Regions from separate parts of the Arthrobacter sp. BC5 genome, predicted to be linked through region 1. Evidence: riboswitches for the same ligand, from Rfam matches in the RefSeq annotation. Region 1 holds a riboswitch; each other region holds the start of a gene.
What was found. Region 1 has a riboswitch for thiamine pyrophosphate ahead of thiM (hydroxyethylthiazole kinase). Riboswitches for the same ligand answer to the same signal wherever they lie in the genome.

Region 2: linked by a shared signal. The riboswitch ahead of AC1MFI_RS07210 (ECF transporter S component) and the one ahead of thiM (hydroxyethylthiazole kinase) in region 1 are both predicted to bind thiamine pyrophosphate.
Region 3: linked by a shared signal. The riboswitch ahead of AC1MFI_RS04535 (MFS transporter) and the one ahead of thiM (hydroxyethylthiazole kinase) in region 1 are both predicted to bind thiamine pyrophosphate.

Annotation. Positions count from the first base shown of each region.
Region 1 covers NZ_CM155273.1:3,309,611-3,313,296, reverse strand. Annotated here, with positions in the region: gene AC1MFI_RS15595 (thioesterase family protein) at 1-32, shown strand, start outside; gene AC1MFI_RS15590 (DUF427 domain-containing protein) at 162-446, shown strand; gene AC1MFI_RS15585 (aldo/keto reductase) at 487-1,518, shown strand; TPP riboswitch at 1,607-1,705, shown strand; gene thiM (hydroxyethylthiazole kinase) at 1,746-2,618, shown strand; gene thiE (thiamine phosphate synthase) at 2,618-3,277, shown strand; gene AC1MFI_RS15570 (alpha/beta hydrolase) at 3,478-3,686, shown strand, end outside.
Region 2 covers NZ_CM155273.1:1,555,323-1,559,008, forward strand. Annotated here, with positions in the region: gene AC1MFI_RS07200 (arsenic transporter) at 1-1,482, shown strand, start outside; gene AC1MFI_RS07205 (DUF4235 domain-containing protein) at 1,571-1,831, opposite strand; TPP riboswitch at 1,919-2,042, shown strand; gene AC1MFI_RS07210 (ECF transporter S component) at 2,106-2,714, shown strand; gene AC1MFI_RS07215 (ABC transporter ATP-binding protein) at 2,711-3,686, shown strand, end outside.
Region 3 covers NZ_CM155273.1:1,013,751-1,017,436, reverse strand. Annotated here, with positions in the region: gene pta (phosphate acetyltransferase) at 1-521, opposite strand, end outside; gene AC1MFI_RS04535 (MFS transporter) at 673-1,971, opposite strand; TPP riboswitch at 1,966-2,073, opposite strand; gene AC1MFI_RS04530 (ArsR/SmtB family transcription factor) at 2,134-2,481, shown strand; gene AC1MFI_RS04525 (SRPBCC family protein) at 2,494-2,991, shown strand; gene AC1MFI_RS04520 (fatty acid desaturase family protein) at 3,131-3,686, opposite strand, start outside.

The DNA of each region.
Region 1 (3,686 bases):
TCGAGCAGATCCTGACCGTCCGGAAGCTCTGACCCCCCGGAGGCGGCCCGCGCTCGGAATGCTCCGGCTCCCCAGGGAGTTGGGGAAGGTACTGGTGCCCTCGCCGACAGGCAGGAGGCGCCCTCCGCGCCCGCGCGGGGAACCTTCGAGGAAGAGGAATCATGCCGAAAGCAATCTGGAACAACACGATCATCGCGGAATCAGCGGAGACGGTGATGGTCGAGGGGAACCACTACTTCCCGCCGACTTCGATCTCGCAAGAGTATTTCGTTCCGACCCGCACCCAGACCGTCTGCCACTGGAAGGGCACGGCGAGCTACTTCACGCTGGAGGTGGGCGGTGAGCAGAACAAGGATGCGGCCTGGAGCTACCCGGAACCGAAAGAAGCGGCGGAGAACATCCGTGGTTACTACGCTTTCTGGAAGGGCGTCACGGTCAGCGAATGACCACCGCGCACAGGGCGCCGTCCACTGACGAAGGAGAACCATGGAGTACCGGAAACTCGGCAACAGCGGCACCTCGGTATCGCATCTCGCACTCGGCACGATGACCTTCGGCGCGGAAGCGGACGAGGGCGCCTCCCACGCCATCCTGTCGGACTACGCGGCGGCGGGCGGCAACCTGATCGACACGGCCGACGTCTACACGGCCGGCACCTCCGAGGAGATCATCGGGCGGTGGCTCGCCAGGAACCCGGCAGAGCGTGACCGGATGGTCCTGGCGAGCAAGGGCAGGTTCCCCATGGGTGAGGATGTCAACGACCTCGGGTTGTCCCGGCGCCACCTCCGCCGGGCGCTGGACGCCTCGCTGACGCGGCTCGGGGTGGACCACATCGACCTGTACCAGGTGCACTCGTGGGATCCGCTGACTCCGCTCGAGGAGACCCTCGGGTTCCTCGACGAAGCGGTGGTCCAGGGCAAGATCGGCTACTACGGGTTCTCGAACTACACCGGCTGGCAGCTCACGAAGGCGGTCATGATCGCCCGCCAGCGGGGCTACTCCCTGCCGGTGACGCTGCAGCCGCAGTACTCGCTGCTCGTGCGCGAGATCGAGGCCGAGATCGTCCCTGCGGTACTCGACGCGGACATGGGTATGCTGCCGTGGTCGCCGCTCGGCGGCGGCTGGCTGACCGGCAAGTACTCCCGCGACACCGAGCCCACCGGTGCCACGCGGCTCGGGGAGAACCCGCAGCGCGGCATGGAGGCCTGGGAGAAGCGCAACGCCCAGGACCGGACGTGGCGGATCATCGATACCGTGACCGGCATCGCCGCCGAGCGCGGCGTCAACGCCTCGCACGTGGCCCTGGCCTGGGTCGCGTCGAAGCCCGCCGTGACGTCCGTGATCCTCGGAGCGCGCTCGCAGGAGCAGTTGGCGGACAACCTCGCGTCGGCGGACCTCGAGCTGACACCGGAGGAACTCGGCAGCCTCGACGACGTCAGCGCGCCGACGTTCAGTGACTACCCCTACGGGGGCCCCGGCAGGGAGCAGCACAGCCGCCGGATCGAGGGCGGCCGCTGATCCCTGGGCGGGTGCACGTGCCTGCTGCACGGGTGCCCGCCCGTCCGCGCCCCGGCTTGGATGCTCCCCGCCGAGGCGTTATCGTTCGAACAGCGACACGGGGTGTCCCTCCACGGGAGGGGCTGAGATAAGACCCGTCGAACCTGATCCAGCTCATACTGGCGAAGGGATGTCCTGCCGGGCCCTCGGTCCGTCCGTCCTTCCGCTCCACCCAGCGAAAGGCAGCCATGACCGAGACACACGCGGAACCACGCCCCACAGCGCCGGAGCGCGGCGCAGCAGCGCAGGACGGCCCGGTCACCGCCGAAGCATGCGCGGCACTGCTCGCGGACCTCCGGACCGCCTCGCCGCTGGTCCAGTGCGTCACCAATGCCGTCGTCACGAACTTCACCGCCAATGTCCTGCTCGCCCTCGGTGCCGCTCCCGCCATGGTGGACATCCCCGGGGAGGCCGGCCAGTTCGCGCCCGTCGCCTCGGGGGTCCTCGTCAACCTCGGCACGCCGACCGACAGCCAGCGCGCTGCCATGAGGGAGGCCGCGCACGCCGCCGGGTCGGCCGGCACCCCGTGGGTCCTCGACCCCGTGGCCGTGGGCTTCCTCACCGTCCGGACCGACGCCGCGCGGGAGCTGGTCGCCCTCGGGCCCACGATCATCCGCGGCAACGCCTCCGAGATCATCGCCCTCGCCGGTGCAGGAGGCGGAGGACGCGGGGTGGACTCCACCGACGGGACCGCAGCGGCGCTCGGCGCCGCCCGCTCGCTCGCGCAGCGCCACGGATCGGTCGTCGCGATCTCCGGCCCCGTCGACGCCGTCGTCCCCGCTCGCGGCGCGGTGCTCCGGGTGGACAACGGCACTCCTCTGCTGACGCGCGTGACGGGCGGCGGCTGCGCGCTCGGCGCCGTCATGGCCGCCTTCGCCTCCCTCACACCGGATGCGCTGCTCGCCGCGACCGCCGCCACCGGTGTGTACACGCTCGCGGCCGAGAAGGCCGCCGCACTCGCGGCGGGTCCCGGCACCTTCGCACCCGCTTTCCTCGACGCGCTCGCCGCCATCACGCCGGCCGACGTCGTGCAGGGCCTGAACCTCCCGGACGGCGACTGATGCCGCGCCCGCTCCCGGCGTCGTACCTGCCGCTCTACCTCGTGACCGACACGCTGCTGTGCGCTCCCCGCACCGTCGCGGACGTCGTCGCGGCAGCCGTGGCGGGTGGTGTGACGTGCGTGCAGGTGCGGGACAAGCACGCGGGAGGCCGTGACCTCGTCGCGCTCCTGGTCGCGGTGGCCGAGGCAGTCGGCGACCGCGTGCCCGTGCTGGTCGACGACCGGGTCGACGTGTACCTCGCGGCACGCGAGCAAGGCGCCCCGGTCCACGGCGTCCATGTGGGCCAGTCCGACCTTCCGCCCGGCCTGGCGCGGAGCATCGTCGGCCCCGACGCCGTCGTCGGCCTGAGCGCGGCGACGCCGGAACAGTCCGCCGTCGCCCATGCCCTCCCGCCCGGCACCGTGGACTACCTCGGGGTGGGCGCCGTGCGCGCCACCGCGACCAAGCCGGACCACCCGACACCGCTCGGCGTCGACGGCTTCGCCCGTCTCGCAGGCGGCTCCGTGCTTCCCTGTGTGGCGATCGGTGGCATCAGCGCCTCGGACGCCGCTCCACTCCGCCGGGCAGGTGCGGCGGGAATCGCCGTCGTGTCGGCCCTGTGCTCGGCACCTGATCCTGCTGAGGCCGCCCGATCCCTGCTCGGAGCCTGGGACTCGTAGGAGCCGGGCGACGACCCCGTGCCGGGGCTGTCTGCTCGCGAGGCTCTGCCCGCTGCTAGCCGACTTCACGGCGGACGGCAACCGGGATCAGGGCGTGCCGGGAAACCTAGACTCCGTGTGTGGCAACGAGGAGATCCGTGCTTGCCGGTGCGATGATCGCGCCGCTCCTCGTGGCTGCGACGGCCTGCGAGGGAGGACCCATGGATACAGGACAGCGTGAGGACAGGCAGGATCCCGCCGTGCTCACAGCCCGTCCGGGCGCCGCGGACCCCGGCCCGGCGATCAGGACGGGGGTACACGCCCTCGGTGTCGCGGGGACCCGGGATCCGATCGTGTACGTCCCGGAATCCCTGGCCGCCGATGAACCGGCCCCGCTGCTCGTGGCCCTCCACGGAGCAGGCGGGGACGC
Region 2 (3,686 bases), 1.8 Mb from region 1:
CTGGTCATCTGGCAGCCCCGGGGCCTCGGCATCGGCTGGTCCGCCCTCGGTGGTGCGGCGGTAGCCCTGATCACCACGGTGGTGAGCCTGTCCGACATCCCGATCGTGTGGGACATCGTGTGGAATGCGACCTTCGCGTTCGTGGCGATCGTGATCATCTCCCTGATCCTCGACGAGTCCGGGTTCTTCACCTGGGCAGCCCTGCACGTCGCCCGCTGGGGCAGGGGTGACGGACGGCTGCTGTTCACGCTCATCGTCCTGCTCGGGGCAGCGATCGCAGCAGTCTTCGCCAATGACGGGGCGGCCTTGATCCTCACCCCGATCGTCATCCAGATGCTCCTGGCCCTGAAGTTCCCGGCCAAGGCGTCCCTCGGCTTCGTCATCGCCTGCGGATTCATCGCCGACGCCGGCAGTCTGCCGCTGGTCGTGTCGAACCTCGTCAACATCGTCACCGCGGACTTCTTCGACATCAGCTTCGCCCGCTACGCCGTCGTGATGGTCCCGGTCGGCATCGTGTCCGTCGCGGCCAGCCTCGGCGTCCTGCTGCTGTTCTTCCGCAAGGTCATCCCGCGCCGCTACGACGTCACCGTCCTCGCCAGTCCGAAGTCCGCCATCGCGGACCCGCTGACGTTCAGGGCCGGCTGGGTGATCCTCGGGGTCCTGCTCGTGGGCTACTTCGCCGCCGAACCACTGCAGATCCCGCTCTCCGCCGTCGCGGGAGTCGGAGCCGTCGTCCTGATGATCGTCGCCTCCCGCCAGCCGGCCTTCCTCTTCCCCCGTACGCGCGCCCTCACCGGCACGTCCGCAGCGCCGGGGCCGGCGCCAGGATCACCTGAAGGCGCCGGACGGGCGGCGGACCTCGATTACGAGACGGTCGGCGCGTCCCGCCGGTCGACGGCCCGGCCTCACGTCACGCCCGTCATCGGTGCCACCGCCGGTCCGGACCAGGAGGACGAAGCATCTGCCGCTGGGGTCGCGCTCCCGAGCGGGAGGATCTCCGTTCCACGGATCCTGAAGGAAGCGCCGTGGCAGATCGTCCTGTTCTCCATCGGCATGTACCTGGTCGTGTACGGGCTGCGGAACCGGGGCCTGACCGACGAGCTCGCCGGCGTCTTCTCGAGCATCGGCTCCAACGGGGTGCTGGTCACCGCTCTCGGTGTCGGCGTCATCGTCGCCGTCCTCGCGTCCCTGATGAACAACCTGCCCACCGTCCTCATCGCCTCGCTGGCCATCGGCTCGGCCGGCGCTGCCGGTCTGACGCAGGAGGCCATGATCTACGCCAACGTGATCGGCTCGGACCTCGGCCCGAAGATCACCCCCATCGGCAGCCTCGCGACCCTGCTCTGGCTGCACGTCCTGGACCGCAAGGGCATCCACATCGGCTGGGGCCAGTACTTCCGTGTCGGCATCGTGCTGACCCTCCCGGTGCTCGCCATCACCCTCCTCGCCCTGGCCGGATGGCTCACCGTCATCGGCGTCTGAGCGCCAGGAGGGGGGGCCGCCATGAACCCTGCGCACGAAACGGCGGGCAGCCCTCCTCCAGCCCTCCTCCAGCCCTGCCGCGAAGGACTCAGGTCAGGTCGCGTGTCTTCGAGAAGCGGTCGATCGCCTTCTGCGTGGAGCGGTTGGTGAGCACCTGGATGGTGGTGCTGACCGCACCCGAGATGACGGCGAACACGAGGGCCGAGCGCAGGGTGTTCTCCAGCCCGTCCTTGCTCTTCGGCGGGGCCTCGCCGGTGATCTTCTCCCACAGGAAGTCGACGAGCTTGGTCCCGACGAAGCCCGCACCCACGCTCATGCCGGCGCCGAGCAGTTTGAACACCACGTTCATGGTTTCTCCTTCTAGTCCGATAGTCCTGGGCCTAGCCTAGTCGCGGCCCACGGCCCTTCGCAGGTGTAGGATCGGTAGCGCTCAACCAACAAACGACAGGGGAGCGCCGATTCGCAGCAGGCTGCGGAGCGGGCGCTGAGAGTGCGGACCGCCGCAGACCCTCGAACCTGATCCGGCTAGTACCGGCGAAGGGAGTCGAGTTCTCAGAGTGCGCGGATGCTGCTTCCACGGCAGTCCGGCACTCTCCCCTCCTGTACCTCAGGAGGAAATCACCATGGCATCACCAGCGTCCCTCACGGGCACCTCTCCGCGCACCACCCAGTGGCGTGTCGTCGACATCGTGGTGGCCTCGGTCATCGCGGTCGCCGTCGGCGTCCTGTTCTTCGCCTGGTCGGCGGGCTACTCGGGCATCAGCGTGCTCACCGCCGGTTTCCCGCCGTTGGCAGGCCTCTACTCGGGCGGCTGGCTGATCGCCGGAGTGCTCGGCGGGCTGATCATCCGGAAGCCCGGCGCCGCCGTCTACTGCGAGGTGCTCGCGGCCGCGGTCTCGGCGCTCATCGGCACCCAGTTCGGCATCCTCGTCCTCGTCTCCGGGCTCATCCAGGGACTCGGGGCCGAGCTGGTCTTCCTGCTGTTCCTCTACCGGAAGTGGAACCTGCCCGTGGCACTGCTGGCGGGCCTCGCAGCGGGGCTCGCCCTCGCGATCAGCGAGAACATCATGTACAACGCGCTGTGGACCATCGAGTTCAAGGTCCTCTACACCGTGTTCGCTGCCATCTCCGGCGTCGTCATCGCCGGACTGCTGTCCTGGCTCGCCATGCGTGGTCTCGCGAAGACGGGCGTGCTGTCCTCCTTCGCCGCGGGCCGCACGGCGGACGTGTGACACCAGCCGACGCGCCATCTTCCGGAGCGGTGCACGTCCGCGCCCGGGGATGGGGCTGGCGCCATGCCGGCAGGAAGGCGTTCGCCGCGCGCGGGCTGGACCTCGACATCCGGCCCGGGGAGCGGGTCCTGCTCCTCGGGGCGTCCGGCGCGGGCAAATCGACCGTGCTGCACGGACTGGCCGGTGTGCTCGGCACCAACGACGAGGGCGAGCAGGAGGGTGAACTCCTGCTCGACGGCGCCCCGCCCGCCGCGGCGCGGGGGCGTGCGGGGCTCGTCCTGCAGGATCCGGAGACGCAGGTCGTGCTGGCGCGCGTGGGTGACGAGGTGGCCTTCGCCGCCGAGAACCTCGCCGTGCCGCGGGAGGAGATCTGGCGGCGCGTGGGACGGGCGCTCGACGACGTCGGCCTGGACCTCCCGCTCGACCACCCGACCACCGCGTTGTCCGGAGGGCAGAAACAGCGCCTCGCGCTCGCCTCCGTGCTCGCCATGGAACCCGGCTTGCTCCTGCTCGACGAACCCACCGCGAACCTCGACCCCGACGGCGTGCTGGAGGTGCGCGACGCCGTCGCCCGGGTCCTCGAGCGTACGGGGTCGACGCTCGTGGTCGTGGAGCACCGTGTGGCGGTGTGGGCCGATGTCGTCGATCGCGTGATCGTGCTCGATGCCGAGGGCGGCGTCCTCGCGGACGGTGCCCCGGCAACCGTGCTCGGCCGGGAGGAGACGCGAAGCCGGCTCGCTGCGGCGGGCGTATGGGTCCCGGGGCTGCGGCCCCCCGTGGGCGGGCGAATGCCCGGCGGCGGTGCGGAGGTGCTCCTCTCGGCGCACGGCCTGGCCGTGGCAAGGACGAAGCACGGGCCGGCCGCCGTGGAGGGCCTCGGGCTCGAGGTGCGCGCTGCGGAGGCCCTGAGCATCACCGGGCCGAACGGTGCGGGGAAGTCGACGGCGGCGCTCACGCTCGGCGGCCTCCTCC
Region 3 (3,686 bases), 1.4 Mb from region 1:
CTGTTCACCATCATGGCGAGGAGGGACACCTTCGCGGCGTCGAGCTCGCGGCGGGCCACGTCGACGGCGTCGGCCGCCTCCTCGACGGACATGTCCTTCGCACTGACGACGGCGAGGACCATGGCGCCGAGGTTGTTGGCCAGGCGGGCATTGAGATCGAACTCGACGGCGGCGTCGTTCCCGGAGAGGTCGGTGCCCTCCACGATGACGACGTCGCACTCCGCGGCGATCTCGCTGTAGATGGCGACGCAGCGGGCGTCGATCTCGGCGCGGTCGCCGGTGACGAGCAGGGCGCGGGCCTGGGCGCGCGTGAGGCCGCCGCGGGCGCGGCCCTCCGGGAGGTCGAACGCACGTTGCATGAGCCGGACCATGGGGTCGGCAGCAGGATCACTGCCCTCGACGATGGGCCGGAAGAAGCCCACGCGGTCGGCGTGCCGGTGCAGCATGTCGGCCAGGCCCAGGGAGATCAGGGACTTGCCGGAGCCGTTGGTCATGGCGCTCACATATATTCCGCGGGTCATGGGGCCAGTCTTGCAGGGTCCTCAGGTGCCCGCCATAACGGGTGTCACGTCCTCGGGCAGTTCCCTCCGGGCGCCGGGACGGCAGGCAGGACCGGCCGGAGGCGCCGTGCGGAGTGGTTGCTGCCGTCTGGATGGACCACGGCCGCCACCGTCAGCGCAGCGGGGTGCGCGTGTCCGTGTCCGGCCCCCAGCGGCCACCCGCCGCCACCAGCAGTCCGGCGACGACGAGCAGCGCTGCGATGGGGCCGTAGGTGCCGAAGGCCTGCTGGAGCGGCGGCAGGTAGTAGGGGTAGAGCGCCGGGGCCACGATCGACAGGCTGTACCCCAGGCCGTAGCCGCTGGACCTCACGCCGCCGGCGAACCTCTCGGACAGGTAGGCGCCCACCGGCCCGTACACCGAGACGGTCACCACCTGCAGGGCCGCGCAGAGCACGACGACGGACACCGGGCCGTCCACCGCGAAGATCGCCAGGAAGCAGGCAGGGGCCGTCACGGCAGCCAGCACGCCGAAGCCGATGAAGAAGCGCCGTCGTCCGACGAGGGTGGAGACCTGCCCGCAGAGCGCCATGGCGACCGCGGAGACAACCGTGGCGCACAGCAGGGTGAGCGTGACGCCGCGACCGTCGAAGGTGCCGGCCTTCGTCAGTTCGGAGGTGAGGGTCGGGATGGCCATGTAGGTCAGCAGCCACAACCCGGTCATCAGGGTGAAGGTCTGGAGGAAGACGTGCCGGTCGCGTCCTACCAGCACGTCCTTCAGCGGTGAGCGGGGCGCCGGGACCTGTGCGGCGGCGGGCGCGTCCGCGACCTGGCGCCGGTAGTACCGGAGCATGACGAGTGCGAGGATACCGCCGACGACGAACGGCACGCGCCAGCCCCAGGTGGTGTAGGAGGCAGGATCGAGGACGGTCAGCAGGACGAGGACGAGGGCGGCGATGGTCGCGTTGGCCACGGGTGACATCGCCATGATGAGTCCGCTCGCCATGCCTCGCCGCCGGGGTGCCGACCACTCCATGGCCAGCGGGACGGCGGAGGTGTATTCGCCGCCCAGGAACACGCCGCCGAGGAACCTCAGGGCAAGGATCAGTGCCACGGTCCCGCCGCCGAGCACCTCGTGACCCGGGACGGCCGCGATCAGCAGGGTCGTCGCGGCGATGCCTGCGAGGGCGACCTTCGTGGTGGCCGTGCGGCCTACGCGATCGGCGATCGGTCCGAAGATCGCGGCTCCGAGGGGGCGCCCGATCAGGGTCGCCGTGAAGACCAGCCCTGCGGTGGCCGCGACGTTCTCCGCACCGAGGAGGGTGCCCGCGGCCGGTGCGAGGGCGATCACCGGCAGGAAGATGTCGAACTGGTCCACGTAGTTCCCGAGGATTCCGCCGCGGACGGCATGACGGGCCCTCGGATCGTCGCCGATCCGCGCAGCGGTGGGGGACGGCATGGAGGTACCGGGCATCGTATTCTCGCTTCCTTCGCCGGCATGACCCGGAGCAGGTTCGGCGGTCGAAGCTGCAGCAGCTTCCTCTCAGCCCTTGCCAGGGCTCCCGCGGGAATGGGTGACTCCATCCTGCCATGCCGCCCTTGACCCCGTCCGGCCCGGCGCGTAATGTACAACCATATGGTTGTAAAACAGTTGAGTGCGGACGAGGTGGACCGCCTGTTCCAGGCGCTCGCCGACGCGACACGGAGGGACATCGTGGCGCGCGTCCTGGTCGCCGAGTATTCGGTATCGGGCCTGGCCGAGCAGTACGACATGAGTTTCGCCGCCGTGCAGAAACACGTGGCCGTCCTCGAGCGGGCCGCTCTGGTCACGAAGGAGAAGCGCGGACGGGAGCAGATCGTGCGCGGACAGGTCGACGGCGTGCAGAAGGCCCGCCGCCTGCTCGACGAGTACGAGAGGATCTGGCGGCAGCGGGTCGACCGGATCACGGACATCCTCGCCGAGGATGCCGGGGACATGGACTAGGAAGGCAGCATCATGGCGGTCATCAGTACTGAGAAGGACGTCGAGGCACTCCACTTCAGGCTCGTCGCGGAGTTCGATGCCGGAGTGGAACGCGTGTGGCGGATCTGGGCGGATCCGCAGCAGCTCCAGCGGTGGTGGGGACCGCCGACGTGGCCTGCGACGTTCGACGCCTACGAGTTCGAGGAGGGCGGGCGGGCGGCCTACTTCATGACCGGGCCCGACGGCGAGAAGGCGCGGGGATGGTGGCGCATCACCGCCGTCGAGCCTCCGCACCGGTTGAGGTTCGTCGACGGGTTCGCGGACGAGAACGGCGACCCTGTGGCCGACATGGGCGAGACGACGGCGACCGTGACGCTCGAGGACCTCGGCGGTCGTACCCGCATGACCATGACCACGGCCTTCGAGTCCCTTGAACAGCTCAACCAGATGGTGGAGATGGGCATGGAGGAGGGCATCCGGGAGGCCCTCGGCCAGGTCGATGCCCTGCTCGCGGAGGACGCCTCCGTCTGAGCCTGCGCTCGCCCACGCCGCCGGGAGTGCGGAAAGGACCGCCGGAGAGTGCTTTCGGCGGTCCTTTCCGCACTCCCGGCGGTGCAGGTCGGGCGGCGGTCGGCCCGGCCGGGACCGGGACGACCGCGCCACGCGTGCCTTACGCGGTGGCAGCCTTCGGCTTGCGGTTGGGCAGGGCGAGCTTGAAGATCTTCGCCCAGGTGGAGCCGACCTGCTTGGGCAGGGGCCCGGTGGTGTAGGGCAGGTTGTAGCGCCCGCAGATCTCGCGGACCTTCACCGCCACCTCGGCGTACCGGTTGGACGGCAGGTCGGGGAAGCAGTGGTGCTCGATCTGGTGGGACAGGTTCCCGGTCATGAGGTGCATGAACTTCGAGCCGGAGATGTTGGCCGAGCCGATCATCTGGCGGACGTACCAGTCGCCGCGCGTCTCGCCCTCGACCTCCTCCTCCGTGAAGGTGTCGGTTCCTTCGGGGAAGTGGCCGCAGAAGATGACGGCGTGCGCCCAGAAGTTGCGGATGGCGTTGGCGGCGAGCGTCCCGTAGAGGGCCTGCTTCCCCGAACCGGTCAGCATCGCGACGGCGGGGGTGGCGGCGTAGTCCTTGGAGAACTGCTTGAACACCTTGACCCCCACGGCCTTCAGGTCGCGGTTCATGGCCTCCTTGGACTTCAGGCCTTCCTTGTACTCGGGGATCTCG